2 regions of the Streptomyces sparsogenes subsp. cuspidosporus genome follow, and region 2 is predicted to be linked to the other one. Evidence: riboswitches for the same ligand, from Rfam matches in the RefSeq annotation. Region 2 holds a riboswitch; the other holds the start of a gene.

Region 1 (15,374 bases), on a different contig from region 2:
GCAGGTCTCCGTGTGCCCCGACAAATGGCGGCCATACGGCGCATCAGCGCCCTCGCCCATGTGCCGGGCGTCACCGACCTGGAGCCCGCGCTCACGGTCGGCGAGCACCTGCGCGAGCGCGCGCTGCTGCAGCGCCGGTTCGCCGACTCCCCGCGCGGGCTGCTGCGGCCCCGGCGGGAGCGCGCGGCCGAGTCCCGGGCCCGGATCGAGACGGCGCTCGGCGACGCCGGGCTGGACCTGGAGACGCTGCCCAAGGGCCCGCGCACGGCCGTACGGGACCTGGAGCGGCTGGAGGCGCTGCGGCTGTCGGTGGCGCTCGCGCTGGTCTCCCGGCCCCGGCTGCTGGCGGTCGACGACATCGACCTGAAGCTCTCGGACGCCGAGCGCGAGCAGGCGTGGGCGCTGCTGCGGGGCCTCACGGAGGCGGGCCGCACGGTCCTGGCGGTGTGCGGCCAGGCCCCGGACGGCGCGGTCATGGTCTCCACCGCGCCCGAGAACGAGAACACCGAGAACACCGGGGCCACCGAGAACACCGGGGACACCGAGAACACCGGGGCCACCGAGAACACCGGGGCCACCGAGGACGCCGGGGCCACCGAGGACGACCGGGCCGCGAAGGGCGCAGGGCAGGACGAGAAGGACGGGAAAGAGGGGGCGGCGGATGCGCTCGTCGAAACTGGCCGCGCTTGAGCTGAGGCGGTTCGGCAGGGGCCGGCTCCCCCGGGCGGCGCTCGCCGCCCTGGTCCTGCTGCCGCTGCTCTACGGCGCGCTGTACCTGTGGTCGTTCTGGGATCCGTACGGACGCCTCGACAAGCTCCCGGTCGCGCTCGTCAACGCCGACACCGGCGCCACCGGCAAGGGGGAGAAGATCCACGCGGGGGACGAGATCACCCGCAACCTGCTGCGCAGCGACACCTTCGACTGGCACCGCACCAGCGCCGCCGAGGCCCGCCGGGGGGTGGAGGACGGCACGTACTACCTGTCGCTGACCATACCCGCGGACTTCAGCGAGCGGGTGGCCTCCAGCTCCGGCGACTCGCCCGAGACCGGCGCCCTCCAGGTGCGCACCAACGACGCCAACAACTACATCGTCGGCCAGATCTCCCGCACGGTCTTCTCCGAGGTCCGCTCCGCCGCCTCCACCAAGGCGTCCCGCTCCTTCTACGACAAGATCTACGTGTCGTTCTCCGACATCCACGGCGAGACGGAGAAGGCCGCCAAGGGCGCCGACAAGCTCGACGAAGGCATCGGGAAGGCCGAGAAGGGCGCGAACGACCTCGCCAAGGGCCTGGGCCGGGCCAAGAAGGGCGCGCATTCGCTCAAGAGCGGGCTGACCACGCTCAACCGGGGTGCGGGCACCCTGGAGACGGGCGCGGGCAAGGTCGCCGACGGCACGCAGGCCCTCTCGGACAAGGTCAACAGCGTGGCGGGCAAGGTGGGTCCGTTCCTCAAGCAGAACGGCGAGGAGATCGGCAGGGTCGCCCAGCGGGTCGCCGACGCCTCCAAGAAAGCCTCGGACAGCCTCGGCGACCTCCCCACCCAGGCCGCCGACGCCGCCACCAAGGCCCGCGCGGCCTCCGACGAGCTGGCCGCCGACTACCAGACGCGCTGCGAGGGCGCGGTGGAACTCGCCCCCGACTGCCCGGCGTTGAAGAAGGCGGTCGGCGCGGCCGACACCGCCGCCGACGTGGCCGAGGACGTCGACGACCTCATCCAGGACCACACCGCCGAACTCACCACGCTCGGGAACCACCTGGACGACCTGCACGACAAGTCACAATGGCTCGCCGACAACGCCCCGCACCTCGGCGACGACCTCGACAACGCCGTCGCCAAGATCAACGCCCTCAACTCGGGCGCGCACAAGGTCGCCAAGGGGGCCGACCGCCTCCACACCGGGCTCACGACCGCCAAGGGCGGCGCGTCCACCCTGGACACCGGCCTCGGCACGCTCCGCGACGGCGCCGGCTCGCTCAGCGGCGGGCTGATCAAGCTCTCCGACGGCTCCGGCAAGCTCTCCGGCGGCCTGCACGACGGCGCCGCGAAGATCCCCGACTACGACAAGAAGGACCGGGACGCGCGTACGGAGGTGATGGCCGACCCCGTCCAGCTCGCCAGCCGGGACCTGCACCAGGCGCCCAACTACGGCACCGGCTTCGCCCCGTACTTCATCCCGCTCTCCCTCTGGGTCGGCGCGATGGTCGCCTACATGCTGATCCCGCCGCTCAACCGGCGCGCCCTGGCCGCGGGCGCCTCCTCCTGGCGGGTGGCGCTGGCGGGCTGGCTGCCGGTCGTGGCGATCGGCGTGCTGCAGACGGCGGCGCTGATGGCCGTGCTGCACTGGGCGGTGGGGCTGCGGATGGCCCGGGCCGCGGGGACGATCGGCTTCCTGTTCCTGGTGGCCGCCTGCTTCGCGGCGATCGTGCAGTGGCTGAGCGCCCGCTTCGGACCGGCCGGCCGGATCCTGGTGCTGGCCCTGCTGATGCTCCAGCTGACCTCGGCGGGCGGCACCTATCCGGTGCAGACCAGCCCCCGGTTCTTCAACGCCCTCCACCCCTTCCTGCCGATGAGCTACGTCGTGGACGCGCTGCGCCGGCTCATCACGGGCGGCGGGCTCGGCCCGGTGTGGCTGGCCTGCGGGGTGCTGCTCGGGTTCACCGCGGCGACCCTCGCCCTCACCGCCTGGTCCGCCCGGCGGGGGCAGGTCTGGTCGGTCAAACGGCTGCACCCGGAGCTGAGCCTGTGATCGCGGAGGGAACGGACCTGTGAGCGAGACCACTTCGGCAGCGGGCACAATCAGCGCCATGGACAGCAGCAGCACGCGTCGCCAGGCCACCCGGCAGAAGCTCTTCGAGGCAGCGGTCACCCTCATCGCGGAGCAGGGGTTCTCCTCCACCACCGTCGACGAGATCGCCGAGCGGGCCGGGGTGGCCAAGGGCACGGTGTACTACAACTTCGCGAGCAAGACCATGCTCTTCGAGGAGCTGCTGCGGCACGGCATCGAGCTGCTGACCGCCTCGCTGCAGAGCGCCGCCGACGAGACCGCCGAGCGCGGCGGCGGCCCCGTCGACGCGCTGGACGCCATGGTCCGCGCGGGCCTGGGGTTCATCGCGCGCTACCCGTCGCTGACCCAGCTGTACGTCGCCGAGCTGTGGCGCACCAACCGCGCCTGGCAGTCCACGCTGATGGTGGTGCGCCGGCAGGCCATAGCGGTGATCGAGTCGGTGCTGCGGGAGGGCGTGGCCGCCGGGGAGCTGAGCGAGGACATCGACATCCCGCTGACCGCCTCGGCGCTCTTCGGAATGGTGCTGGTGGCGGCGCTGGACTGGCAGTCGTACCAGCCGGAGCGGTCGCTGGACGACGTGCACGCCGCGCTGTCCCGGCTGCTGCAGGGGCGCGTGGGCGGCGCTTCGCCCAAGGGCCCGGCCAGAGGCGTCGGCGCCCCGGGCTGAGCCCGGCCCCTGGCAAAAAGGCGCTGTTCTGGTGCGGTTCGAACCCCGATCGATCCGCGCCGGAACAGCGCCTCCCCCCGGGAGAATCCCCCGACGCGTCCGGGTCGCCACGCCGTTCCGCCGCCCCGTGTCGGCGGTCCGGCGCCGCGCCCCTTCCGCGCCCACCACTCTTCCTTCCGCGCAGGTCATGACCCATCCGCGCGATTACTCATCTGTCCGACTAGGTACGCGTACTCAAGCCCTGGGCGCTTCTCCCCAGGCCACGGTGTCCGCTGTCGGTGGCGGCGGATAAAGTCGCGGTCATGGCACGGATTGCGGTGATCGGCGCCGGGATGGGCGCCATGGCGGCCGCCGCCCGGCTGGCCGTCGCGGGCCACCAGGTGGCGGTGTACGAGCGCGGGCGGACCCATGGCGGCGGGGTCGGGCGCTTCGAGCGGGGCGGGTTCGCCTTCGACACCGGCCCCGGGCTGCTCCACCTGCCCGCCGTCTACCGCGATCTGTTCGTGAAGACGGGCAAGGAGACCCTGGAGCAGTGCGTCGAGCTGACCCAGGTCGACCCCGCGAGCCGGCACCTCTTCGCCGACGGCACGGACGTCCCGCTGCCCAACGCCTCGCGGGCCGGGGTGGTCCGGGCGCTGGACGACGCCTTCGGCGCGGGCGCGGGCGAGCGCTGGAGCGACCTGGTCAACCGGGCCCGCGAGGCCTGGGACGCCACCCGCAGACCGCTGCTCGAGGAGCCGCTGCGCGCGGACTGGCGGGCCCTGGGCCGCGACCCCTATCCGGCGCCCGCCCGCCGCGGGATCTCCGGCTGGCTCCGCCGGGACGGCGGGCGGCCGGCCACGCTCGCCGATGTGGCGCGCCGCGAGCTGAGGGACCCCAGGGCCGCCGCCCTGCTGGAGAGCCACGCGCTCGCGCACAGCCTCGATCCGCGCACCGCCCCGGCCGGCGCCGCGGTGCTGCCGTATCTGGAGCAGACCTTCGGCACCTGGTACGCGCGCGGCGGGATGCGGGCGCTGGCCGACGCGCTGTACGAGCGCTGCCGGGCGCGGAAGGTGAGGTTCTCCTTCGGGGCCGAGGTCGTCGGCATCCTGGAGAAGGACGGGCGCGCGGCGGGCGTGGAGCTGGCGGACGGCTCCGTGGCGGAGGCTGACGCGGTGGTGGCCGGCGTCGCCCCGGCGCTGCTGCCCGCGCTGCTGGGCGGCGCCGAGCCCTGGCGCGACGGCGATGTGCGGCCCGCCGGCGACCCCGCGACCGGAGCCGGGGCCGGAGCCGGGGCCGGCGGCGGGGCGGCGGGGCGGCTCACGGTCTTCCTCGCGCTGCGCGGTGCCCGCCCCCGGGACGCCGCCCACCGCACCGTGGTCCACACCCCGGACCGGGAGGCCGAGCTGGCGGCCGCCTTCGGCGAGGCCGGCGACGGCCGCGGGACGCGCGAGCCGTGCCCCCGCCCGACGGTGACCGTGCTGCGCCCGGACGACCCCACCACCCGCCCCGACGAGGACCACGAGGCCGTCACGCTCACCGCCACCGTCGCCCCGCACGGCCCGGTGGACTGGATCGACGGTCCGGCCGCCGAGCAGGACGCGGAGCGGCTCGTGGCGGCCGCCGAGGCGGCGATACCGGGGCTGCGCGACCGGCTGCTGTGGCGGGAGGTGCGCACCCCCGCCGACACCGCCGCGGACACCGCCGCCCCGGGCGGCGCCGTGCCCGGCCCCGCGCTGGCCGGCGCGGACGGGCGCTTCCTGCGTCCGGCGAATCTCACGCGCCTGCCGGGGCTGTATCTGGCGGGCGGCTGGGCGCATCCGGGCGGCGGGCTCGCCCATGCGGGGATGTCGGGCGCGATGGTGGCCGGGCTGATCGTCGACGGGGCGGACTGGCGCGGCTCCCAGTGACGGGAAGCGAGGCCCGCTCCCGGACGCCCGCCGGGCGTCCCCGGCGGCGCGGCTCGCCGCCCGGGCCGGCTCCGCCCCGTCCGGCCGCAGGCCCGCTCGGCCCCGGCGCGGCCGGGGCGTGCCGGACCCACCGGTCCCGCGAGGCCACGCGGGGCGCCCGCCGCGCGCCCCGGGGCCGGGGGCTTGCCCCGGCCGGGGGAAGGGGCGGGGCGGGGAGACAGACCCCGCGCCGCCCGGTGGGACCGGCAGGCGTCAGGCGTCAGTAGCGGTAGCGCTCGTCGTAGCCGCCGTTGTAGTCCTGCTGCTGGTAGGGGTACGGCGGCTGGTCGTGCGGGAGGTCGTCGCCGTCGCGCTGCTGGGGGACCCACGGCCCGCCGGGCTCCATGCTCGCCTCGGGGGCGTACTGCTGCTGACCGCCGTAGGAGGGCTCCGCCGCGTAGTGGTCGCCGAGGCCGCCCGTGCCGTACTGGTCGTGGCCGTAGGAGGCGTACTGCCCGGCGTACTGCTGGTGGGCGTATTGCTGGTCGTAGCCCGCCTGTTGCGGCTCGTACCCGGGCTGCGGGGAGCCGCCGTACGGGTCGCCGTAGCCGCCGTAGCCGTCGGTGCCGTATCCGTACTGGCCGGCGTCCGCGTAGGCGTCCTGGCCGTGGTCCTGGCCCGTGCCGTAGGCAGGGCTCCCGGCGTGGCCGTCGTGATGGCCGTCGTGATGGCCGTCGGGGGTGCCGTAGCCGCCGTAGGTCTCGTAGCCTCCGTAACCCCCGGTCCCGCCGGCCCCGGCCGTCTGCGCGGCCTGCGCGCCGTGCGCGGCGGAGTCGCCGTAGACGCCGTACTCACCCGTGTCGTCGGGCAGCGGCTCCGGCTGGTACGCGGTCGGCTCCTGCTGCGACACCGGGACCGCCTCGAGGTCGGAGACCTCGAGCGTCGGCTCGGCGTCCGGCGGGGGCGGCGCGCTCTCGCGCTCCCCGCGGCTGAGGCCCGGTACGCCGCGCAGCGCCCACCCGGCGGCAAAGCCGCGCCGGAAGGACAGCGTGACGTAGGTCTGGCCGACCGCGAAGGCGATCGCGCCCGCACCGATCACCCACACCGACGGGACGAGCACGCCGACCACCACTCCGAGGAAGCCGGTGAAAGCGAGGAGCCGCCAGCGCAACCGTGCCTTGTACTGCAGCAGCACCTCGCCCAGCAGCCACAGCGCGACGATGCCGAACGCGATGTAGAGGACCGTCCAGCCCATGCCCGCCCCTCTCGTGCGGCCGCCCGTCGGCTGCCGTCATCAGGACCGCTGATGCAGTCCCAGATTCTCGTAGATCTCCAGCGTCGCCGGGGAGTGGTTCAGCGTAATGAAGTGCAGTCCGGGGATCTCCTCGGCCATCAACCGCGCGCACAACTGGGTGGCGTAGTCGATCCCGATCGAGCGTACAGCCGCCGCGTCGTCCTTGACCGCCAGGATCCGCTCCGCGAGGTCCGGAGGGAAGGCGGCGTTGCTCAACTGCGCGAACCGCTCGATCTGCCGCACGTTCGTGACGGGCATGATCTCAGGGATGATCGGCGTCGTACAGCCCGCGGCGGCGACCCGGTCGCGGAGCCGCAGATAGTCCTCGGCGTAGAAGAACATCTGAGTGATCGCGAAGTCGGCGCCGGCGCGGCACTTGTCCACGAAGTGGCGGATGTCGGCGTCCCAGTCCGTCGAGCGCGGGTGCATCTCGGGGAAGGCCGCGACGCCGACGCAGAAGTCTCCGGACTCCTTGATCAGCTCGACCAGCTCGGCGGCGTAGGTGACGCCGTCGGGGTGGCGGACCCACTCCCCCATGGGGTCGCCGGGCGGGTCGCCGCGCAGCGCCAGCATGTTGCGGATCCCGGCGCCCGCGTACTGCCCGATGATGTTGCGCAGCTCGGCGCGGGAGTGGTTGACGGCGGTGAGGTGGGCGACCGGGGTGAGGGTGGTGTCGGTCGCGATGTGCTCGGTCACGCGCACGGTCCCCTCGCGGGAGGAGCCGCCCGCGCCGTAGGTCACGGAGACGAAGGTCGGGGAGACTGCTTCGAGCCGGCGGATGGCGTTCCACAGAGTCTGTTCTCCCTTCTCCGTCTTCGGAGCGAAGAACTCGAAGGAATACGACTGCTCGCCGGACGCGAGGAGATCACGCACGGTCCGTGCGCGATCTGTCCTGGTGGAGGCTGTGCCAAGGGCCATACGGGAAGGTTAGCCAGCGGTGGGGCGCACGCCCAGCGGGCCGAGGCGTTATGCCCCTTTCGCCGGGCGTTGGTCCGTACTGCGGACACATCGCGGGAAGAGAGCGGGTCGGCACGGCTCCGCCGGGGCGTGGCCGCGGGGGCTCACAGGGCGTGCGCGCGCACCCGCTTGGCCAGCTCGGCGGCGGCCGCGCCGGGGTCGTCGGCCTCGGTGACGGCCCGGACCACGACGATCCGCCGCGCGCCGGCCTCCAGCACCTCGTCCAGGTTGGCGGCGTCGATCCCGCCGATGGCGAACCAGGGCCGCGCGGTCCTCAGCGCGGCGGTGTACCGCACCAGCGACAGGCCGGGCGCGGGCCGCCCCGGCTTGGTGGGTGTGGGCCAGCAGGGCCCGGTGCAGAAGTAGTCGACGCCCGGCTCGGCGGCCGCGGCCTCCGCCTCGGCCGGCGCGTGGGTGGACCGGCCGATCAGCACATCGGCGCCGAGGATCGCGCGCGCGGCCGGGACGGGGAGGTCGCCCTGGCCGAGGTGCAGCACGTCGGAGCCGATGGCGTGGGCGACGTCCGCCCGGTCGTTGACCGCCAGCAGCTTGCCGTGGCGGCGGCAGGCGTCGGCGAGGACCGCGAGGTGGTCCAGCTCCTCGCGGGCCTCCATGCCCTTGTCGCGCAGCTGGACGATGTCCACCCCGGAGCCCAGCACGGCGTCCAGGAACTCCGGCAGGTCGCCCTGGCGCCGGCGGGCGTCGGTGCACAGGTAGAGCCGGGCGTCGGCGAGCTGCTCGCGGGCGGTGGTGGCGGCCATTGGGACGGCTTTCCCCCTGGGTCGGCGGTGGCGGGACGGGGTGGCGAGGGCGGCGGCACGCAGACGCCGGGTCGGCGGCGTACGGACCGGAGCGGCCGGCCCGTACGCCGCGGTGTGGTGCGGACGGATCAGACGGATGGGATGGATCGGATGGTGCGGACGGATCGGATGGCTCAGACCGCCAGCGCCTGCGCGCGGCGCTTCACCTCGGTGCCGCGATTCTCACGCAGGGCCTGGGCCGGGGTGCCGGGCAGGCTCGGGTCCGGGGTGAAGAGCCACTCCAGCATCTCCTCGTCGCTGAAGCCGTCGTCCTTCAGCAGCGTCAGGGTGCCCACCAGGCCCTTGACGACCTTTCCGTCACCGATGAACTCGGCGGGCACCTGGAGCACCCTGTTCTCGCCACGGCGCACCGCGATCAGCTGACCCTCCTTGACCAGCTGCCGCACGCGGGTCACCTCGACACCGAGCCGTTCGGCGACATCGGGGAGGGTGAGCCAGGCGGGGACGAGAGCATCGATCTTTGCGTCAATCTCGGTCACGGGACAAGCCTGCCATCTGGGACTGACAGTGGGTAGTCGGGCAGCGGACGGCGGGGCGCCCGGCCGCCGCCCGCCGGCCCGCGCGGTGGGTCACAGGACCGCCGACTTCAGCGGCACCGAGGGGTCCGCGGCGCGGGCGCGGTCCAGCCGGGCGCCCTGCTCGATCAGTTTGCGGCCCTGGGCCAGATCGCGCGGACGGCCGACCGCCAGCAGGGCGACCAGCGCCCCCTCGCGCAGCCAGCACACCGACCAGGCCGCGCCCTCCGGGTCGCCGCGCCAGACCAGTTCGTCGGCGGCGGCGTGGTGGCCCGCGTACTGCACGAAGCGGCCGAACTGCTCGGACCAGAAATACGGCACCGGGTCATAGACCGAACCGGTGAAATGCGCGGTCCGGCTGCCGACCACATTGGCGGCGACGGTGCGCGGCCCCTGGAGCGCGTTGTCCCAGTGGTGCACCAGCAGCCGTTCGCCGTAGCGGGCGGAGGGGAACGAGGCGCAGTCCCCGACGGCGTAGACGTCCGGCGCCGAGGCGCGCAGCCGTTCGTCGGCGGCGATGGACCCGTCCGCGGCCAGTTCCACGCCCGAGCCGGCCAGCCAGCCCGTGGCGGGCCGCGCGCCGATGCCGACGACCACCGCGTCGGCCCGCAGCCGGGTGCCGTCGCCGAGCAGCAGGCCCTCCTCGTCCACGGCGGCCACCCGGGCCCCGGTGACCAGCTCGACGCCGTAGTCGGCGTACCAGCCCGCCATGGGGGCGGCGACCTCGGCCGGGAGGGCGCCCGCCAGGGGGCGGTCGGCGGCCTCCACGACGGTCACGGCGCAGCCCGCCTCGCGCGCCGCCGTGGCGAACTCCGCGCCGATCCAGCCCGCCCCGACCACCACGACCGCGCGCTGCCCGGCGAGCACCGGGCGCAGCCGCTCGGCGTCGTCGAGCGTCCGCAGCAGGTGCACGCCGGGCACGCCCTCCGCGCCGGGGAGGGTGATCGGCTCGGCGCCGGTGGCGATGACCAGGACGTCGTACGGCACCGGGCCCGACGAGGTCTCCAGCCGCCGTGCCCCGGTGTCCAGGCCGGTGACGGACACGCCGAGCCGCAGCTCGACGCCGAGCGCGGCGAAGTCCACGTCGAAGGCGGACCCGTCGGCCTTGCCGAGCAGCACGGCCTTGGACAGCGGGGGCCGGTCGTAGGGCTGGTGGGCCTCGGCGCCGAGCAGCAGGACACCCCCGGTCCAGCCCTGCTCGCGCAGCGCGACGGCGGTCTGGACCCCTGCCATTCCCGCGCCGACGATCACCACCTGCTGTCCGCCGCCCCCCGGGGACGCCGGCTTCGTCGTCTCATCGCTCACACGATCACTGTAGGGCGGCGCGCGGGGCCGACCGGTGGAACGACGGACGAGATCTCCGGCACAGCGGGCGAGGGGGCTGGTCTTCCGGGCGGTTCCGGGCTCGTACTAGGGTGGCGGGACGAAGCACTCGCGGGAGCCCGGACGCACCGGGCTGAGAGGGAGGCTGGAGCGGCCTCCGACCGTACGAACCTGATCCGGGTCATGCCGGCGAAGGGAGGGGCGTCACGCCCATGCACGCATCGCACACCTCGGGAGAGCCCGGCGGGCCGTACGACGCGCTGGTCGTCGGAGGCGGGGTCATCGGCCTGGTCACGGCCTGGCGGGCGGCCCAGCGGGGGCTGCGCACCGCGGTCGCCGACCCGGCGCCCGGCGGCGGCGCGGCCGAGGTCGCGGCGGGGATGCTCGCGGCCGTCACCGAGCTGCACTACGGGGAGCAGACGCTGCTCGCCCTCAACCTCGCCTCCGCGCGCCGCTATCCGGAGTTCGTGGCCGAGCTGGAGGAGGCAAGCGGCCAGGACGTCGGCTACCGCGCCTGCGGCACGCTCGCCGTGGCGTTCGACCCCGACGACCGCGCCCAGCTGCGCGAGCTGCACGACTTCCAGCGGCGGCTCGGGCTGGAGTCGCACTGGCTGACGGGGCGCGAATGCCGGCGCCTGGAGCCGATGCTCGCGCCGGGCGTGCGCGGGGGCCTGCGCGTGGACGGGGACCACCAGGTCGATCCGCGGCGGCTGACGGCGGCACTGCTCACGGCGTGCGAGCGCGCGGGCGTCGTCTTCCACCGCGCCCGCGCGGAGCGGCTCACGCGCGCCGCGGACCGCGCGACCGGCGTCGAACTCGCCGACGCCACCCGGCTGACGGCCGGGCGGACCGTCCTGGCCGCGGGCAGCCTCAGCGGACGGCTCGCGGGCGTCCCCCCGGAGGCGCTGCCGCCCGTGCGCCCCGTCAAGGGTCAGGTGCTGCGGCTGCGGGTGCCGCCCGCGTACGCGCCGTTCCTGTCCCGGACCGTACGGGCCCAGGTGCGCGGCGGGCACGTCTATCTGGTGCCGCGCGAGAGCGGCGAGCTGGTCGTCGGCGCGACCTCGGAGGAGCTCGGCTGGGACACCACGGTCACCGCCGGCGGCGTCTACGAACTGCTGCGCGACGCCCATGAGCTGGTGCCCGGCATCACCGAGCTGCCGCTCGTCGAGACCCGCGCCGGGCTGCGCCCCGGCTCCCCCGACAACGCGCCGCTGCTGGGGCCGAGCGCGCTGCCCGGCCTGCTCATGGCCACCGGCCACTACCGCAACGGCGTCCTCCTCACCCCCGTCACGGGCGATGTCATGGCCGAGGTGCTGACGAGCGGTGAGCTGCCGGACGAGGCCCGGCCGTTCTCGCCGCGGCGCTTCCCGGCCACCCGGACCGACGTCCCGCCCGCCACCCCCGTACCGCAGGAGCAGCCCGTATGAGCACCCCCGGCACCGGCCCCAGCCCCGCCCCCGACCCCGGCACCGGCTCCATGACCGTCTCCCTGAACGGCGAGCCCCGTGAGCTCCCCGGCGGGACCACGCTCGACGTGCTGGTCGCGGAGCTGACCCGGGCGCCCTCCGGCGTCGCGGCGGCCGTCAACGAACAGGTCGTCCCGCGCGGACAGTGGCCCGCCACGGCGCTCGGCGACGGGGACCGGGTCGAGGTCCTCACCGCGGTCCAGGGAGGCTGACCCCCGGATGGCCGACACCATGCGCGACACGACGCACGAGACGCCGTACGCCCCGCCCTACGCCACGGCGCCGTCCCCGGCGGCCGACCCCGGCCCCGACCCGCTCACCATCGCGGGCACCGCGTTCTCCTCCCGCCTGATCATGGGCACCGGCGGCGCGCCCAGCCTGGAGGTGCTGGAGCGCTCGCTGCTGGCCTCCGGCACCCGGCTCACCACCGTCGCGATGCGCCGCCTCGACCCGACCGTGCAGGGCTCGGTCCTTTCGGTGCTCGACCGGCACGGCATCCGGGTGCTGCCCAACACCGCCGGGTGCTTCACGGCCGGCGAGGCGGTGCTGACCGCCCGGCTCGCGCGGGAGGCGCTCGGCACCGACTGGGTCAAGCTGGAGGTGGTGGCCGACGAGCGCACCCTGCTGCCCGACCCGGTCGAGCTGCTGGACGCCGCCGAGACGCTGGTCGACGACGGCTTCACCGTCCTGCCGTACACCAATGACGACCCGGTGCTGGCCCGCAGGCTGGAGGAGGTGGGGTGTGCCGCGATCATGCCGCTGGGCTCCCCCATCGGCTCCGGCCTGGGGATCCGCAACCCGCACAACTTCGAGCTGATCGTCGAGCGGGCCACCGTCCCGGTGATCCTGGACGCGGGGGCGGGCACCGCCTCGGACGCCTCCCTCGCCATGGAGCTGGGCTGCGCGGCGGTCATGCTCGCGTCGGCCGTAACCCGCGCCCAGGAGCCCGTCCTGATGGCCGAGGCCATGCGCCACGCGGTCGCGGCCGGCCGGCTGGCCCACCGCGCCGGCCGCATCCCGCGCCGCCGTTTCGCCCACGCCTCCTCACCCGCGGAGGGCCTCGCCGCGCTGGACCCGGAGCGCCCGGCCTTCGGGTAGGGGGCGGTAGCGTGAGGGCATGGTGGCCGACCGGATCGAGCGCGAGGTGTACGTCCCGGCGCCCGTGGACCGCGTGTGGCGGGTGCTGACGACCCCGGAGCACGTCCGCGTCTGGTACGCGTTCGAGGGGTGCGAGATCGACCCCCGGCCCGGCGGGACGCTCCGCTTCCGCTGGGACGAGAAGGGCGAGTTCCACGGCCGGGTGGAGAAGGCGGTGCCGGACGCCCTGTTCCGCTTCCGGCTCGCCCAGGAGCCTGACCACCCCCTGGCCCCGGGTCCGGGCTCGGGCTCTGGCTCGGGCGACTCGACGCTGGTGGAGTTCGTACTCTCGGCCGAGGGCGGCGGCACGCGGCTGCGCGTGACCGAGAGCGGCATCCGGGAACTGTCGCTCCCGGACGAGGCGAAGGCCAAGCACGCGGAGTACGCCGCCGCGACCTGGGCCACCGCGCTCGAGGAGCTCGCCGCGCTGGCCGCGGCGTCGCACAACTAGGGCCGGGCCCGGCGGCCCCGAACGTCCGGGCGACCGTTTTCGACACCCTGGTGGACCGTTCCAGAGGTCGCCCCTTTTGTGCGCGTTTAGGCTGTATGCCGTGGCGCGAATACACAAGATCATCCCGTTACTGACGGTCGTCGTCTTCGTGTTGTTGCACGTCTTCGCCTATCCGGGCACACGCTTCTCCAACGACTCCTACCGCTACGCTCGCTCCGCGTACGTGTTCCTGGGCGTCCCCTACCGGAAAGCCCAGGACAAGGCGCTACGGGCCTACTGCGCGGACACGGCGGCCATGCTTCGGCGAAACCGCATGCTGCATCAGATCGACTTCCGGGCCCCGGTGCGCCGCCATGAGTTCCAGGACTGCCTGGCGCAGCATGCGGACGGTCTCAACCCCAGCAACCCGCGGTACGAGGCGATCTTTCATGCCCGCCCCGCCTATCCCCTGGTGGCCGCGCCGTTCGTCCGGCTCCTGGGGGCCAAGGCCGGACTGACGGCCGTCGCCCTGGGTTTCACGGCACTCGGAGGGCTGTTGGTCCTGCTGCTCCTGCGCGCGCTGCGGGCACCGCCTCCGGTGTCATGGCTCGGCCAGTGCCTGTACTACGTCACGCCCATCGGGCTGTGGGGCAGCCGGCCCATGACGGAAGGTCCGGTGACCGCCCTCATGGTGGCCATGCTGCTCGGCGCGGTCTGGCTGCACCAGGGGCGGCGGGTGGCGGGAACCCTGCTGAGCGTGGGTGCCTTCGCGCTCGGTTTCGCGGTCAAGTACTCGAGCTTCGCCCTGGTGGGGCCATGCCTGGTGGCGGCGAGCGCCATGGCGCTGATCCTCGTGCCACAGGCCCGGCACAAGGGCACGCGCTGCCTGCTCATCGTCTCGCTCTTCGAGTCCTTGGCCGCCTTTGCGATGAGCAGGGCGCTCCGCTTGCCCGGCTTGGAGGATTCTCTCCAGGACACCTTCTCCCTCCATTGGACCTACGCCGAAGTCGCCGACCCGTGGCGCCGGTTGCTCCGGCTCGATGCCAACTACTGGTGGCAGTGGCTCCAGGGAGAGGCGCTGGCCCCCTCTCTGCTCTTCCTCCTGGCGCTGGGCGTCTGGGGCGCGATGAGCCGCTCGCTGCCCGTCGCGCTGTGCCTGATCGCCGTGGGCGGTACGGGCCTGCTGACGACCGCGGCCCATCCGGTGGCGATGGAGGGCGACCGGCTCTACGTGCAGCTCTGGTTGATAGTTGTCGTCGGGCTGCCCCTTCTGGTCGAGCGGCTGCGCGTGAGCGGCTCGGCTTCCGGCGCGCTGCCCGCGCGAAGCGATCCCCCGCTGAAGAGCGAAGGGCGCCGGTGAAGAACGGCTCGCCGCAAGCGATCGCCGCCGACCGCCCCTCGTCGTGCCGAACCCTGGACCACGGGGCGGCGGTCGAACCCGCCCGGATCAGCGGCCGAGTGGGCGCCGTCCGGGCGCGGGAGCGGCGCCGGTGTCACCGTTCGGCACCAGTCCCGCGCGCGGGCGGCGCGGGTGGCCTGGCGTGTCGTGGCGGCTCGTAGACTGCACTCTCGTGGATACGACCCTGCATGACCCCCTGGTCGGGCAGCTGCTCGACGGCCGCTACCGCGTCGAGGCGCGCATCGCCGCGGGCGGCATGGCGACGGTCTACCGGGCCGTCGACACGCGGCTCGACCGCGTGCTGGCCCTCAAGGTGATGCATCAGTCGCTCGCCACCGACGACGCCTTCGTCGAGCGCTTCATCCGTGAGGCGAAGTCCGTGGCCAGACTCGCCCACCCCAATGTGGTGGGCGTCTTCGACCAGGGCACCGACGGCTCCCACGTCTACCTCGCGATGGAGTACGTCGCCGGGTGCACGCTGCGCGATGTGCTGCGCGAGCGGGGGGCGCTGCAGCCGCGGGCCGCGCTGGACATCCTGGAGCCGGTGCTGGCCGCGCTCGGGGCGGCGCACCGCGCGGGGTTCGTCCACCGGGACATGAAGCCGGAGAACGTGCTGATCGGCGACGACGGCCGGGTGAAGGTCGCCGACTTCGGTCTGGTGCGGGCCGTGGACACCAACACCAGCGCCTCCACCGGCAGCGTGCTGGGCACC
Region 2 (15,374 bases):
GATCCTCCCGCCCGGTCAGCCGCTGGTGGCCGCGCCGCCTTACTGCGCACCGCACCACTCGGCCACCATGGCCGCCCTGGTCGGCGGGGGAAACGGGCTGCCGAGGCCCGGCGCGGTGTCCCTCGCCCATCGGGGAGTGCTCTTCTTGGACGAGGCGCCCGAATTCAGCGCCCAGGTGCTCGACGCGCTCCGGCAGCCCCTGGAGTCGGGCCATGTGGTGGTGGCCCGCTCGGCCGGCATGGTGCGCATGCCCGCGCGCTTCCTGCTGCTGCTCGCCGCCAACCCGTGCCCCTGCGGGCGCCACTCGTACGTCGGCGACGGCTGCGACTGCTCGCCCACGACGGTCCGCCGCTATCAGGCGCGGCTGTCCGGCCCGCTGCTCGACCGGGTGGACCTGCGGGTCAGGGTCGAGGCGGTCAGCCGGGCGGAGCTCACCGGGGCGCCCGGTGCGGGTGAGAGCACCGCGACGGCCGCGGCCCGGGTGCGCGAGGCCCGGGAGCGCGCCGCCGCGCGCTTCACCGAGACCCCCTGGCGCACCAACAGCGAGGTGCCCGGCCATGAGCTGCGCACCCGCTGGTACCCGCGCCCCGGCGCGCTGCGCGAGGCCGAGCGCGACATGGAGCGCGGGCTGCTCACCGCGCGGGGTCTCGACCGCGTCCTGCGGGTCGCCTGGACCCTCGCGGACCTGGCGGGCCACGACCGGCCGGAGACCGAGGACGTGGCGCAGGCGCTCCAGCTGCGCACCGGCGTCAGCCGGGGGATCCCGGCCGGGGCGGTGGGGTTCTGATGGCCGGCACCCCGGGAACGGCCGGTACTCCGGAAGCGGGCGGGCCGGAGGCGTACGGGCCGGAGGCGGGCGGGCCGGAGGCGTCCGGGCAGGCCGACGGGCCCGGGCAGGCCGACGGGCCCGGGCAGGCCGACGGGCCCGGGCCCGGCCCGGACGGGAGCGAGCGGGTAGCCGCGGCCGCGCCGGAGGAGGAGCGTCTGGCGCGGGCCGCCCTCACCCGGCTGGTGGAGCCCGGGGACGAGACGGTGGGGCGCTGGCTGCGCGAGCTGGGGCCCGTGGCGCTGCGGCGGGCGCTCTGCGGGGCCGGAAAGCCGCCGCCCGGGGCGAGCGAGGAGCGTCTCGCCGGGTGTCGGCTGCGGGCCGAGCGCCTCGATCCGGCCGCCGACCTGGCCACCGTCGCGGCCCGCGGCGGGCGCTTCGTCTGCCCCGGCGATCTGGAGTGGCCCGGTCAACTCGACGACCTGGGCGACGCCCGTCCGGTGGGGCTGTGGGTGCGCGGCCGGCCCTCGCTGCGGATGTGGGCGCTGCGCTCCGTCGCCGTGGTGGGCGCCCGCGCCTGCAGCGACTACGGCGCCCATGTCGCGGCCACCCTGGGCGCGGGGCTCGCCGAGCGGGGCTGGGTGGTGGTCTCCGGCGCGGCCCACGGCGTGGACGGCGCGGCGCACCGGGGCGCGCTGGCCGCCGCCGGGGCGACCGTCGCCGTGCTCGCCTCCGGCGTCGACGTCCCCTACCCCCGGGGACACGCCGAGTTGATCGAGCGCATCGCGGAACAGGGCCTGCTGCTCGGCGAATTGCCGCCCGGCGCGCACCCGACCCGCGGCCGCTTCGTGCTCCGCAACCGGGTCATCGCCGCGCTCACCCGCGGCACGGTCGTCGTCGAGGCCCAGTACCGCAGCGGGTCCCTGGTCACCGCGCGCCGCGCGCTGAAGCTCGGCCGGCACACCATGGGCGTGCCGGGCCCGGTCACCAGCGGGCTCTCCGCCGGGGTCCATGAACTGCTGCGCGGCGAGGCCGTCCTGGTCACCGACGCCGATGAAGTGGCCGAGCTGGTGGGCGGCATCGGGGACCTCGCCCCCGCCCGGCAGGGGCCACTGGTGGAGCGGGACCTGCTCGATCCCGTGACGGCTCGCGTCCTGGAAGCGTTGTCGGCACAGGGCGGCAGCGACGGCCGCGAGGTCGCCCGGGACTCCGGGACGAGCTGCGAGGAGGCGCTGAGCCGGCTCTACGAGCTGCTCGCCCTGGGATTCGTCGAACGTCATGGCGACCGCTGGGAGTTGGCCCGGCCGGCCCACCGGAACGGGGCCACACGGCGAGGCGGTCCGCAGATTTGGGGCAATCGGGTGAAAGGGTTGAGGCGATGACCGTATCCGCACACCGCCGAGCCGACTCCCTTCGCATACCGCGATGGCTCACTCACGCTACGCTCACAAGGTTTCCGGCGGAAGCGCACGTCCTCACCCACGTCATGGCAGAACGGCACAAGGCGACGAATGCCCCAGCACATCTCCGGGTCTGACCGCGCGGCGCCGACCCCTGCCCGCGGCGCGGTGCGTCCCCCCGCCCCCTCGTCGCTCGACGAGCTGTGGCGGTCCTACAAGTCCACGGGCGACGGTCGGCTGCGGGAGCAGTTGATCCTCCACTACTCACCGCTGGTGAAGTATGTGGCCGGGCGGGTCAGCGTCGGGCTGCCGTCCAATGTCGAGCAGGCCGACTTCGTCTCCTCGGGAGTCTTCGGACTCATCGACGCCATCGAGAAGTTCGACCCCGAACGGGCCATCAAGTTCGAGACCTACGCGATCACCCGCATCCGTGGCGCGATGATCGACGAGCTGCGGGCGCTGGACTGGATCCCGCGCTCGGTGCGTCAGAAGGCCAGGGCCGTCGAGCGGGCGTACGCCACGCTGGAGGCGGCCCTGCGCCGCACCCCCTCGGAGGCCGAGGTGGCCGCCGAGATGAACATCGGCCTCGAGGAACTCCACGGCGTCTTCAGCCAGTTGTCGCTGGCCAATGTGGTCGCCCTGGAAGAGCTGCTGCACGGGAGCGGGGAGGGCGGCGAGCGGCTCAGCCTCATGGACACCCTGGAGGACACCGCCGCCGACAACCCCGTGGAGGTGGCCGAGGACCGCGAGCTGCGCCGGCTGCTCGCCCGCGCGATCAATACGCTGCCCGAGCGGGAGAAGACCGTGGTCACCCTCTACTACTACGAGGGGCTCACGCTGGCCGAGATCGGGCAGGTCCTCGGGGTCACCGAGAGCCGGGTCAGCCAGATCCACACCAAGTCCGTGCTGCAGCTGCGGGCCAAGCTCGCCGATGTCGGACGGTGAATCCTCCCGTCTGTATCGCCCCGGTCAGGGGGCCTTTCGTAAAGTGGAGGCGTGCCCAGGATTCGAGCGGCCTCCGTGGCCGAGCACCGGACGATGCAGCGCGGCGCCCTGCTGGACGCCGCCCGTTCCCTGCTGTCCGAGGGCGGTACGGAGGCCTTGACCTTCCCCGCCCTCGCCGAGCGCACGGGCCTCGCGCGGTCCTCCGTCTACGAGTACTTCCGCTCCCGCGCGGCCGTGGTCGAGGAGCTGTGCGCGGTGGACTTCCCCGTTTGGGCCGCCGAGGTCGAGGCGGCCATGGAGCGGGCCGACTCGCCCGAGGCCAAGATCGAGGCGTATGTGCGGCGGCAGCTGGCGCTGGTCGGCGACCGCCGCCACCGCGCCGTCGTGGCGATTTCCGCCGGGGAGCTGGACGCGGGCGCCCGCGAGAAGATCAGGGCCGCGCACGGCGGGCTGATCGCCATGGTCGTCGAGGCCCTCGGCGACCTCGGTCATGAGCAGCCGCGGCTGACCGCGGTGCTGCTGCAGGGTGTCGTGGACGCCGCGGTCCGCCGGATCGAGCTCGGCGCCGAGGACCCCGCGCGCGTCACCGAGGCGGCCGTCGCCATGGCCCTCCGCGGCGTACGCCCCTGACCCCGCGCACCCGCCCCACACGCTGTGCCCCTGTCCCCTGAGTGATGCGCGCCCCGAGCACCCCGAGCCGGCCCCCCGGCCCCCGCGCGCCGCGCAGCCGCGCACCGGCCCAGGCCGCCGCGCCGGCCAGGGCGGCGGCCTGGGCCAGCTCTCCGGACCCTGCGGGGCCCGCGGTGCCCGGTGGCAGGACCGAGGGCACCCGGTCCGTGCCCGCGGGTGGCCCGGCCGGGCCACCCGCTTCTTCCGCCGCGTCCGCAGGCTCCGGTACGCCGAACACCGGCAGCAGCCGGGAGGGGCCACGCCTGAGCATCCACGGGTCGAGCAGCGACAGCGGGTCCAGATAGCGATCGCCGCTGCGCAGCCCCCAGTGCAGACAGCCGGAGGGGCAGTGGGAGGGGCCCGCGGCCACCGTCCCCACCACCTGCCCGGCCCGCACCCGCTCGCCCTCGGCCACCAGGGCCCGCACCGGCTCGTAGGTCGTCCGCAGCGGCGGTCGGCCGGTGCCCGGCAGCTCGATGGTGAGCACCCCGCGGCCGGCGACCGGGCCCGCGAAGGACACCCCGCAGGCCGCCGCCGCGCGCACCGTTGGGCCGGGGCGCGCGGCGAGGTCCACCCCGCGGTGGCCCGCCGCCCAGGGCGCCGGCGGCGGCTCCCAGCCCCGCAGCACCGTCGGCCTGCCCCCTCCCGCCTCGGACCCCACCGGCCAGGACCGCCCGTCACGGGCCTGGGCCGCGGCGGCCGGCCACCCCAGGAGCAGCGAGATCCAGCCGAGGACGACACCGGACAGGACCACGCGCAGGAGCGCGCGCAGGAGCGCGAAAGGCGAGGTCGGGAGGGTCGGCGGGCACGGGCAGGGGGCCGGGTCGGCGGGGCGCGGTCGCCCGGGAAGCGGCCCTGGACGTGGCACGGGAAGTCGCATGGAAACACCGTGGCGCGACGCGCCGATTCGCGTGGATCATGGACACGATCTGGGGACTACTCACGGGTTGTGGATATCGCCGTCACCCGGCACCGCGCGGGTCCCGTACACTTCTTGTGGCGATCCGGGTCACCGGATCGACTTCGCACGCCCCGCCACCGGCACCCCGATCGGCCTCGATCCGTCCATCGATACCGCTCGAACAGCATGGCGGCCGCGCCCCTCGGTCCTCGGACGAGCCCTCCGCGAGGGCACCTTCCGTGGCAGGCGCGCCGGGGCGTCAGGCGCGGCGGCCGCCCGGCCGCCGTGGAACCGAGCACTTCAAGGAGTACGGCCATGGCCGTCGTCACGATGCGGGAGCTGCTGGAGAGCGGCGTCCACTTCGGGCACCAGACCCGCCGCTGGAACCCGAAGATGAAGCGTTTCATCTTCACGGAGCGCAACGGCATCTACATCATCGACCTGCTCCAGTCGCTGTCGTACATCGACCGCGCCTACGAGTTCGTCAAGGAGACCGTCGCCCACGGCGGTTCCATCATGTTCGTCGGCACGAAGAAGCAGGCGCAGGAGGCGATCGCCGAGCAGGCGACCCGCGTCGGCATGCCGTATGTGAACCAGCGCTGGCTGGGTGGCATGCTCACCAACTTCTCGACCGTCTACAAGCGCCTGCAGCGCCTCAAGGAGCTCGAGCAGATCGACTTCGAGGACGTGGCCGCCTCCGGCCTCACCAAGAAGGAGCTCCTGGTCCTCTCGCGTGAGAAGGCCAAGCTGGAGAAGACCCTCGGCGGTATCCGCGAGATGCAGAAGGTGCCGAGCGCCGTCTGGATCGTCGACACCAAGAAGGAGCACATCGCCGTCGGCGAGGCGCGCAAGCTCCGCATCCCGGTCGTCGCGATCCTCGACACCAACTGCGACCCGGACGAGGTCGACTACAAGATCCCGGGCAACGACGACGCGATCCGCTCGGTCACCCTGCTCACCCGTGTGATCGCCGACGCGGTCGCCGAGGGCCTCATCGCCCGCTCCGGTGTCGCCACCGGTGACGAGAAGGCCGACAAGGCCGCCGGTGAGCCGCTCGCCGAGTGGGAGCGCGACCTGCTCGAGGGCGAGAAGAAGGCCGACGAGCCCGAGGCGGCCAAGCCCGCCGAGGCCGAGCAGCCGGCCGAGGCCGAGCAGCCCGCCGAGGCCCCGGCCGCGGACGCCGAGCAGGCCTGACCACTCAGGCTGCGACGTGACGGCGGGGGAGGGCGCCCGGTGCGCCACCCCCGCCGTTCCCCCGTAGAGCTTTCGACTTTCGAGAAGAGATTCACAGATCATGGCGAACTTCACCGCCGCTGACGTCAAGAAGCTCCGTGAGCTCACCGGCGCCGGCATGATGGACTGCAAGAAGGCGCTGGACGAGGCCGAGGGCCAGGTCGACAAGGCCGTCGAGATCCTGCGCGTCAAGGGCCAGAAGGGCGTGGCCAAGCGCGAGGGCCGCAGCGCCGAGAACGGCGCCGTCGTCTCCATCATCTCGGACGACAAGACCTCCGGCGTGCTGGTCGAGCTGAAGTGCGAGACCGACTTCGTCGCCAAGGGCGACAAGTTCGTGGCCGTCGCCGACGCCATCGCCGCCCACGTCGCCAAGACCTCCCCGGCCGACCTGGAGGCCCTGCTCGCCTCCGAGATCGAGGCCGGCAAGACCGTCCAGGCGTTCGTCGACGAGGCCAACGCGACCCTGGGCGAGAAGATCGTCCTGGACCGCTTCGCGCAGTTCTCCGGCGGCTACGTCGCCGCGTACATGCACCGCACCAGCCCGGACCTGCCGCCGCAGGTCGGCGTGCTGGTCGAGCTCGACAAGGAAGACGCCACGGTCGCCAAGGACGTCGCGCAGCACATCGCCGCGTTCGCGCCGAAGTTCCTGACCCGTGACGAGATCCCGGCCGAGACGGTCGAGAACGAGCGCCGCGTGGCCGAGGCCACCGCTCGCGAGGAGGGCAAGCCCGAGGGCGCCCTGCCGAAGATCGTCGAGGGTCGCGTCACCGGCTTCTTCAAGGAGAACGTCCTGGTGGACCAGCCGTTCGCCAAGGACAACAAGAAGTCCGTCCAGAAGGTCCTGGACGAGGCCGGTGTCACGCTCAAGCGCTTCGCGCGCTTCCGCGTCGGCGTCTGAGCGTCGGCGTCGGAGCCGAGCAGCGAATGACCGGCGACCCCGATAGGGTCGTAGGCAGCCAACCGTCAACCGGTCGGCCGCAGATGTGACGAGGAGGCCATTGCCGCAGAGGTCGATCAAGGACCCGTCCGGCAGTGGCCTTCTTCGTATGTGCACGAGGAGATCTCCAATGAATCAGGGCGCGGGCGCCGGACAGGCCGCCGACGAGAAGAACGCTCAGGGCAGGGTCAAACGCCGTCGCTTCCTGCTGAAGCTCTCCGGTGAGGCGTTCGCCGGGGGCGGGGGGCTCGGGGTCGACCCCGATGTCGTGCACGCCATCGCCCGCGAGGTCGCCGCGGTCGTCCGGGACGGCGCCGAGATCGCCATCGTCATCGGCGGCGGCAACTTCTTCCGCGGCGCCGAACTGCAGCAGCGCGGCATGGACCGGGCCCGCTCGGACTACATGGGCATGCTCGGCACGGTCATGAACTGTCTCGCCCTCCAGGACTTCCTGGAGAAGGAGGGCATCGACTCCCGCGTCCAGACCGCCATCACCATGGGCCAGGTCGCGGAGCCGTACATTCCGCTGCGTGCGGTGCGCCACCTGGAGAAGGGGCGCGTGGTCATCTTCGGCGCGGGCATGGGCATGCCGTACTTCTCCACCGACACCACCGCGGCCCAGCGTGCCCTGGAGATCCACGCCGAGGCCCTGCTCATGGGCAAGAACGGGGTGGACGGGGTGTACGACTCCGACCCCGCCCGGAACCCGGACGCGGTGAAGTTCGACGCCCTGGAGTACGGCGAGGTGATCACCCGCGACCTCAAGGTCGCCGACGCCACCGCCATCACGCTGTGCCGCGACAACAAACTGCCGATCCTCGTCTTCGAGCTTCTCGCCGAAGGGAACATCGCGCGTGCGGTGAAGGGTGAGAAGATCGGCACGCTCGTGAGCGACCAGGGCTCCCGGGCCTGACGGCTCATACGGGGGATGGACAACGGCCTGCCGGTCGGACACCGTGCAGGAGAAGACGCACGCAGGGGCGAGGCTCTGCTTACTGATAACACCAGGAGCAAGTGGTGATCGAAGAGATCCTCCTCGAGGCCGAGGAGAAGATGGAGAAGGCCGTTGTGGTCGCCAAGGAGGACTTCGCCGCGATCCGCACCGGGCGTGCGCACCCGGCGATGTTCAACAAGATCGTGGCGGACTACTACGGGGCGATGACGCCGATCAACCAGCTGGCGTCGTTCTCGGTTCCGGAACCGCGCATGGCCGTGGTGACCCCGTTCGACAAGAGCGCGCTGCGCAACATCGAGCAGGCGATCCGCGACTCCGATCTGGGCGTCAACCCGAGCAATGACGGCAACATCATCCGGGTGGTGTTCCCCGAGCTCACCGAGCAGCGCCGCAAGGAATTCATCAAGGTCGCCAAGGGCAAGGGCGAGGACGCGAAGATCTCGATCCGCAGCGTCCGCCGCAAGGCCAAGGAATCCATCGACAAGCTCGTCAAGGACGGCGAGGTCGGGGAGGACGAGGGCCGCCGGGCGGAGAAGGAGCTCGACGACACCACCGCGAAGTACGTCGCGCAGGTGGATGAGCTGCTCAAGCACAAGGAAGCCGAGCTGCTCGAGGTCTGATGAACGACTCATCCTGGGGAGCTCCGCCGAGCGCCCGCCTCCGGGGACCGGCCGACCAGGGGCCCTCCCCCTCGCTTCGTGGGGAGGTGCCCCCGCCCTCGGCGGGTCCCGCGCGCGAGGTGGGCGGGGCGGCGCAGACTCGGCCCATGCCCACCGTGCCCCACGCAGGCGGAGACCCTCGGGATGCCGCCGACCGTGATCGGGGGGCCGCTCGGCCGAGCGGCCCCCTGTTCCGCGACGACCGGGAGCCGGAGCGCGGCCCGCGGCAACCCGCCGTACATCCCCCGACGCCCCCGGAGCGACCCGACGCCATGCCGGCCGACAGCGCACACCGCCCCGACGAGGCCGGGGGCGCCAAGAAGAAGAGCGCGGGCCGCGATCTGCGCGCCGCGATAGGGGTGGGCGTCGGCCTGGGCGTGGTGGTCGTCGCCTCGCTGTTCATCTACAAGCCGGTGTTCGTCGGCGTCATAGCGGTCGCCGTGGTCGTCGGCCTGTGGGAGCTGACCTCCCGGCTGGCCGAGCGCAAGGACATCCGCGTCCCGTTGGTCCCGCTCGCCGTGGGCGGCGTCGCCATGGTGGTCGCCGGTTACGTGCGCGGTGCGGAGGGCGCGTGGGTGGCCGTGTCGCTGACCGCCCTGGCGGTGCTGGTGTGGCGGATGACCGAGCCGCCGGAGAACTACCTCAGGGATGTCACGGCCGGGGTCTTCGCGGCCTTCTACGTACCCTTCCTGGCCACCTTCGTCGCGCTCATGCTCTCGGCCGACGACGGGCCGCGGCGGGTGCTCGTCTTCCTGCTGCTGACCGTGGTCAGCGACACCGGCGCGTACGCGGTCGGCTGGCGCTTCGGCCGCCACAAGCTCGCCCCGCGTATCAGCCCCGGCAAGACCCGCGAGGGCCTGCTGGGAGCGATCCTCTTCGCGATGGTCGCGGGCGCGCTGTGCATGCAGTACCTGATCGAGGGCGGCGCCTGGTGGCACGGGCTGCTGCTCGGGGCCGCCGTCGCGGTCAGCGCCACCCTGGGCGACCTCGGCGAGTCCATGATCAAGCGTGACCTGGGCATCAAGGACATGGGCAAGCTGCTGCCCGGCCACGGCGGGATCATGGACCGGCTGGACTCACTGCTGCCCACCGCGCCCGTGGTCTGGCTGCTGATGGTGATCTTCGTGGGCGGCGGCTGACCGGCCCCGCACCCCGGCCCCACACCCTGGCCCTTCGGCCCCGCGCCGCTCCTGGCGCGGGGCCGTACGCACGTCTGAGACACTGGGGAGACCATGCCCAAGCCCGGAGAACTCACTTTCGTCGCGCCGCGCGGAGCCAAGAAGCCGCCGCGGCATCTCGCCGACCTCACGCCCGCCGAGCGCCGCGAGGCCGTCGCCGCCCTCGGCGAGAAGCCGTTCCGCGCCGGCCAGGTGTCGCGCCACTACTTCGCCCGCTACAGCCGCGACCCGGCCCAGTGGACCGACATCCCGGCCGCCGCGCGCGAGAAGCTGGCGGCCGGGCTGCTGCCGGACCTCATGAGCGTGGTGCGCCACATCAGCTGTGACGACGACACCACCCGCAAGACCCTGTGGCGGCTCTTCGACGGCACGCTCGTGGAGTCCGTGCTGATGCGCTACCCGGACCGGGTCACCATGTGCATCAGCTCCCAGGCCGGCTGCGGCATGAACTGCCCGTTCTGCGCCACCGGTCAGGCGGGCCTGGACCGCAACCTGTCCACCGCCGAGATCGTGCACCAGATCGTCGACGGTATGCGGGCGCTCAGGGATGGCGAGATCCCCGGGGGGCCGGCGCGGCTGTCGAACATCGTCTTCATGGGCATGGGCGAGCCGCTCGCCAACTACAACCGCGTCGTGGGTGCCATCCGCAGGCTGACGGACCCGGAGCCGGACGGCCTCGGCCTGTCCCAGCGCGGCATCACCGTCTCGACCGTCGGGCTCGTCCCGGCGATGCTGCGCTTCGCCGACGAGGGCTTCAAGTGCCGGCTCGCGGTGTCGCTGCACTCGCCCGACGACGAGCTGCGCGACACCCTGGTCCCGGTCAACACCCGCTGGAAGGTCCGCGAGGTCCTGGACGCGGCGTGGGAGTACGCGGAGAAGTCGGGCCGCCGCGTCTCCATCGAGTACGCCCTGATCAGGGACATCAACGACCAGGCGTGGCGGGCCGACCTGCTGGGACGGCTGCTCAAGGGGCGCCGGGCGCACGTCAACCTGATCCCGCTCAACCCGACTCCGGGCTCCAAGTGGACCGCGTCCAGGCCGGAGGACGAGAAGGCGTTCGTGGCCGCCCTGGAGGCCCACGGCGTGCCCGTGACCGTCCGGGACACCCGGGGCCAGGAGATCGACGGGGCCTGCGGGCAGCTGGCGGCGGCCGAGCGCTGAGGCCCGGCTGATACGGTGCCCTGGCACCGCCTCGTACACGAGGCACCAGCTCGAACAAATGAACATTCCGACAGGGGAGCGCGAACAGCGCTGAGAGTGCGGCCCGGCCGCAGACCCTCGGACCTGATCCGGGTCATACCGGCGTAGGGAGTCAGATCGTATGAACCGCCGTCTTCGGCATGCCGTCGCCACCGCCCTCTTCGGCTCGCTCGGCCTCACCACCCTCGTCGCCTGCGGCGAGGACTCCTCCGGCTCCTCCGGCGGCTCGGGGTCCAAGACCGTGACCCTGGTCTCGCACGACTCGTTCGCCACCTCCAAGGCCGTGCTGAAGGAGTTCACCCGAAAGACCGGCTACAAGGTGCGGCTCCAGCCGGGCGGCGACGCCGGGGCGGCCGTCAACCAGGCCATCCTCACCAAGTCGCACCCTCAGGGGGATGTCTTCTTCGGCGTGGACAACACCCTGCTGTCCCGCGCGCTCGACAACGACCTGTTCACCCCGTACCGGGCCAAGGGCCTGGACAAGGTCCCGGCGGCGCTCCAGCTCGACGCGGCGAAGCACCGCGTCACCCCGGTCGACTTCGGGGACATCTGCGTCAACTACGACCGGAAGTACTTCGCCGACAAGAAGCTCGCCCCGCCGAAGACCTTCGCCGACCTGACCAAGCCCGCCTACAAGAACCTCCTGGTCACCGAGAACGCGGCCACCTCCTCACCCGGCCTCGCCTTCCTCCTGGGCACCGCCGCCCGCTACGGCGACGACGGCTGGCAGGGCTACTGGAAGAAGCTCAGGGCCAACGGCGTCGAGGTCGTCGACGGCTGGGAGCAGGCGTACTACGACCGCTTCTCCGGCTCGGCGGGCGGGGCCAAGGGCGACCGGCCGCTGGTCGTCTCCTACGCCTCCAGCCCGCCGGCCGAGGTGGTCGACGCCAAGCCGCGTCCCGCGCAGTCCCCCATAGGGGTCGCGACGGGAACCTGCTTCCGGCAGGTGGAATTCGCCGGCCTTCTGAAGGGCGCGTCGAACACCAAGGGCGGCAAGGCGCTGCTGGACTTCCTGCTGACCAAGAGGTTCCAGGAGGACGTGCCACTCAAGATGTACGTCAACCCGGCCCGCGAGGACGCCAAGCTGCCCGAGCTGTTCACCAAGTACGGGGTGCAGATCGCCGACCCGGCCACCCTGGCCCCCCAGAAGATCGCCAAGAACCGTGACCAGTGGGTCAAGGCATGGTCCTCGCTCGTCCTGTAAAGCGCCGCGAACGTGACGCAGGCGCCCCCGACGTTCCCGACGCCCCCCGGGCGGTGGGGCCGGGGGCGTCGAAGGCGAGCCCCCGGCGGCGCGCTGACCTCCGCGGGGCGGCGCTGCGGCTGGCCCTGATGGCCGTGCCCACCGCCTTCTTCGCGCTGTTCTTCCTCTACCCGGTGGCCGCCATCGTCGCCCGCGGACTGCGCGACGGAGGACAGTGGCGGCTGGGCCGCGCCGGCGAGGTGCTCACCGACCCGGCCGTCCTGGACATCCTGTGGTTCACCGGCTGGCAGGCGGCCGCGTCCACCGCCCTGACGCTTGCGGTCGCGCTCCCCGGCGCGTATGTCTTCGCCCGCTTCGCCTTCCCCGGCAAGCGGCTGCTGCGCGCCGTCGTGACCGTCCCCTTCGTCCTGCCGACCGTCGTGGCCGGCTCCGCGTTCCTCGCCCTGCTCGGCCACGGCGGGCTGCTGGAGCGCCTGTGGGGCGTACGCCTGGACACCACCGTCTGGTCGATCCTCCTCGCGCACGTCTTCTTCAACTACGCGGTGGTCGTACGGACCGTCGGCGGGCTGTGGGCACAGCTCGACCCGCGCCAGGAGGAGGCCGCGCGGGTGCTCGGCGCGAGCCGCCTGGCCGCGTGGCGGCGGGTGACGCTGCCGGCGCTGGCCCCCGCCGTGGCGGCCGCCGCCCTGATGGTCTTCCTGTTCACCTTCACCTCCTTCGGCGTCGTCCAGATCCTCGGCGGCCCCCGGTACGCCACCCTGGAGGTCGCGATCTACCGGGAGACCGCGCAACTGCTCGACCTGCCGACGGCCGCCGTGCTGACCCTCGTCCAGTTCGCCGCGGTCGCCGCGGTCCTGGGGCTGCACGCCTGGACCGTACGGCGGCGCGAGGGCGCCCTGAAGCTCGTCGACCCCGAGCGGACCGCGCGCCGCCCCCAGGGCCCGGCCCAGTGGGCGCTGCTGTGGGGCGTGCTCGCCTCCGTGGCGCTGCTGATCCTGCTGCCGCTCGCGGTCCTCGTCGAGCGCTCCCTGGACGCCCCCGGCGGCTACGGCCTCGGGTACTACCGCGCCCTGCAGTCGGCGGCCGACAGCGGCGGGACATTCTTCGTCGCACCCATGGAAGCCGTCTGGAACTCCCTGCGCTACGCCGCCGTGGCGGCCGTCTTCGCCCTGGTGGTGGGCGGCCTGGCGGCCGCGGCGCTCACCAGGAAAGCGGGCAGACTGGTGCGGGGCTTCGACGCGCTGCTGATGCTGCCGCTGGGCACCTCCGCCGTCACCGTCGGCTTCGGCTTCCTCATCGCCCTCGACGAGCCGCCGCTGGACCTGCGCGCCTCATGGATCCTCGTACCGCTCGCCCAGGCCCTGGTGGGCGTGCCCTTCGTCGTACGGACCATGCTGCCCGTGCTGCGCGCGGTGGACCACCGGCTGCGCGAGGCGGCGGCCGTGCTCGGCGCGTCCCCGCTGCGGGCCTGGCGGGAGGTGGACCTGCCGATGGTCGCCCGGGCGCTGGGGGTCGCGGCGGGCTTCGCGTTCGCCGTGTCGCTGGGCGAGTTCGGGGCGACCGTGTTCATCGCCCGGCCCGACCACCCGACCCTGCCGGTGGCCGTCGCCCGCTTCCTCGGCCGGGCCGGGCAGCTCAACTACGGCCAGGCCATGGCCCTGAGCACGATTCTCATGCTGGTGTGCGCGGCTTCCCTGCTGCTCCTGGAGCGGATCCGCACCGACCGTTCGGGGGAGTTCTGATGACCCTGCTGCGACTGGACGAGGTGACGGTCCGCTACGGCGAGCGCACGGCGCTGGACGCCGTGGACCTCCATGTGGCCGAGCACGAGACGGTGTCGGTGCTGGGGCCGAGCGGCAGCGGCAAGTCGACGCTGCTGCGCGTCGTGGCCGGCCTGGAGCGCGCCCACACCGGGCGGGTGTGGCTGTCCGGCCGCGACCAGTCCGGGGTGCCCACCCACCGGCGCGGCGTGGGCCTGATGTTCCAGGACCACCAGCTCTTCCCGCAGCGGGACGTGGGCGGCAACGTCGCCTTCGGACTGCGGATGCGCAAGGTGGCGCGCGCCGAGGCCGAGCGCCGGGTCGCCGAACTGCTGGACCTGGTCGGCCTCCCCGGCGCCCAGCGGCGGGCGGTCGCCTCGCTGTCCGGCGGCGAGCAGCAACGGGTCGCGCTGGCCCGCGCCCTGGCCCCGCGCCCCCAACTGCTGATGCTGGACGAGCCGCTGGGGCAGCTCGACCGCGGGCTGCGGGAGCGGCTCGTCGTCGAACTGCGCCGGCTCTTCGGCGAGCTGGGCACGACCGTGCTCGCGGTCACCCACGACCAGGGCGAGGCGTTCGCGCTCGCGGACCGGGTGGTGGTGATGGACGGGGGGCGCGTCGCGCAGACCGGCACCCCGCTGGAGGTGTGGCAGCGCCCCGCCACCGAGTTCGTCGCCCGCTTCCTGGGCTTCGACAACGTGGTTGACGCCGTCGTCCACGGCGAGCGCGCCAATACGCCCTGGGGCAAGCTCCCCGTCCCGGACGGCACCCCGCCGGGGCCGTGCCGACTGCTGGTCCGCCCGGCCGGGGTGCGGCTCGTCTCCCCCGAGGAGGGCCTGCCGTGCACGGTGCTGGCGCGGACCTTCCGAGGCGACCGTGTGGCACTCGCCCTCCAGCCCGCGGGCGCGCCGCGCCTGGAGGCGGCGTGCGCGCTGCGGGACGCGCCGGGAGAGGGGGAACGGGTCGGGGCCGCCTTCGAGGCGGGCGACGTGGTGGTGCTGGGCGCCGACGCCTGAGCCGCGCCTGAGACGTGGGCGCGCCCCCCCCGCGCCCCTCACGGAGGCCCTGCGCTCAGCCCGTCAGGCCCGTCAGGGACATGAGGGCTTCGGGGGCCTCGTCCACCGAGTCCACCAGCGCGATCCGGGCCGCCATGGACCTGCCCTGGGCGAGCGCCTCCAGCAGGGGCCAGGTCGGCAGGCGGCGCGTCCAGTGGTCGCGGTCCACGAGCACCATGGGCGTCGGCTCGCCGCGCGACTCGTAGTAGTTCGGCGTCGCGTTGTCGAATATCTCCTGGACGGTCCCGGCGGCGCCCGGCAGGAACACCACCCCCGCGTTCGACCGCGCCAGCAGACCGTCCTCGCGGGTGGCGTTGGCGAAGTACTTCGCGATGTGCGAGGCGAAGGCGCTGGGCGGCTCGTGCCCGTAGAACCAGGTGGGGATGCCTACCGACGTGCCGCCGCCGGGCCACCGCTCGCGCACCGCGAAGGCCGCCTCGGCCCACTCCCCGACGGACGGCCGGAAGGAGGGTGCCTTGGCGAGCACCTCCAGGGACTCGTCGAGCATCCCGTCG

What was found. A riboswitch is a leader RNA that binds a small molecule or an ion and turns the genes downstream of it on or off. The one in region 2 is predicted to bind thiamine pyrophosphate.
Region 1: another riboswitch for thiamine pyrophosphate. It lies ahead of thiO (glycine oxidase ThiO); the one in region 2 lies ahead of ABFY07_RS22765 (thiamine ABC transporter substrate-binding protein).

What each region holds. Positions count from the first base shown of each region.
Region 1 covers NZ_BAAASD010000037.1:18,560-33,933, forward strand. Annotated here, with positions in the region: gene ABFY07_RS31935 (ATP-binding cassette domain-containing protein) at 1-690, shown strand, start outside; gene ABFY07_RS31940 (YhgE/Pip family protein) at 662-2,746, shown strand; gene ABFY07_RS31945 (TetR/AcrR family transcriptional regulator) at 2,805-3,452, shown strand; gene ABFY07_RS31950 (phytoene desaturase family protein) at 3,755-5,341, shown strand; gene ABFY07_RS31955 (hypothetical protein) at 5,601-6,575, opposite strand; gene metF (methylenetetrahydrofolate reductase [NAD(P)H]) at 6,615-7,532, opposite strand; gene thiE (thiamine phosphate synthase) at 7,676-8,332, opposite strand; gene ABFY07_RS31970 (Rv2175c family DNA-binding protein) at 8,506-8,871, opposite strand; gene ABFY07_RS31975 (NAD(P)/FAD-dependent oxidoreductase) at 8,962-10,212, opposite strand; TPP riboswitch at 10,332-10,446, shown strand; gene thiO (glycine oxidase ThiO) at 10,443-11,657, shown strand; gene thiS (sulfur carrier protein ThiS) at 11,708-11,908, shown strand; gene ABFY07_RS31990 (thiazole synthase) at 11,928-12,794, shown strand; gene ABFY07_RS31995 (SRPBCC domain-containing protein) at 12,814-13,284, shown strand; gene ABFY07_RS32000 (hypothetical protein) at 13,385-14,623, shown strand; gene pknB (Stk1 family PASTA domain-containing Ser/Thr kinase) at 14,835-15,374, shown strand, end outside.
Region 2 covers NZ_BAAASD010000019.1:86,678-102,051, forward strand. Annotated here, with positions in the region: gene ABFY07_RS22710 (YifB family Mg chelatase-like AAA ATPase) at 1-787, shown strand, start outside; gene dprA (DNA-processing protein DprA) at 787-2,148, shown strand; gene whiG (RNA polymerase sigma factor WhiG) at 2,278-3,111, shown strand; gene ABFY07_RS22725 (TetR/AcrR family transcriptional regulator) at 3,187-3,741, shown strand; gene ABFY07_RS43200 (murein hydrolase activator EnvC family protein) at 3,695-4,534, opposite strand; gene rpsB (30S ribosomal protein S2) at 4,997-5,875, shown strand; gene tsf (translation elongation factor Ts) at 5,976-6,812, shown strand; gene pyrH (UMP kinase) at 6,982-7,764, shown strand; gene frr (ribosome recycling factor) at 7,869-8,426, shown strand; gene ABFY07_RS22755 (phosphatidate cytidylyltransferase) at 8,426-9,604, shown strand; gene rlmN (dual-specificity RNA methyltransferase RlmN) at 9,698-10,804, shown strand; TPP riboswitch at 10,867-10,971, shown strand; gene ABFY07_RS22765 (thiamine ABC transporter substrate-binding protein) at 10,965-12,047, shown strand; gene ABFY07_RS22770 (ABC transporter permease) at 12,176-13,789, shown strand; gene ABFY07_RS22775 (ABC transporter ATP-binding protein) at 13,789-14,820, shown strand; gene ABFY07_RS22780 (LOG family protein) at 14,876-15,374, opposite strand, start outside.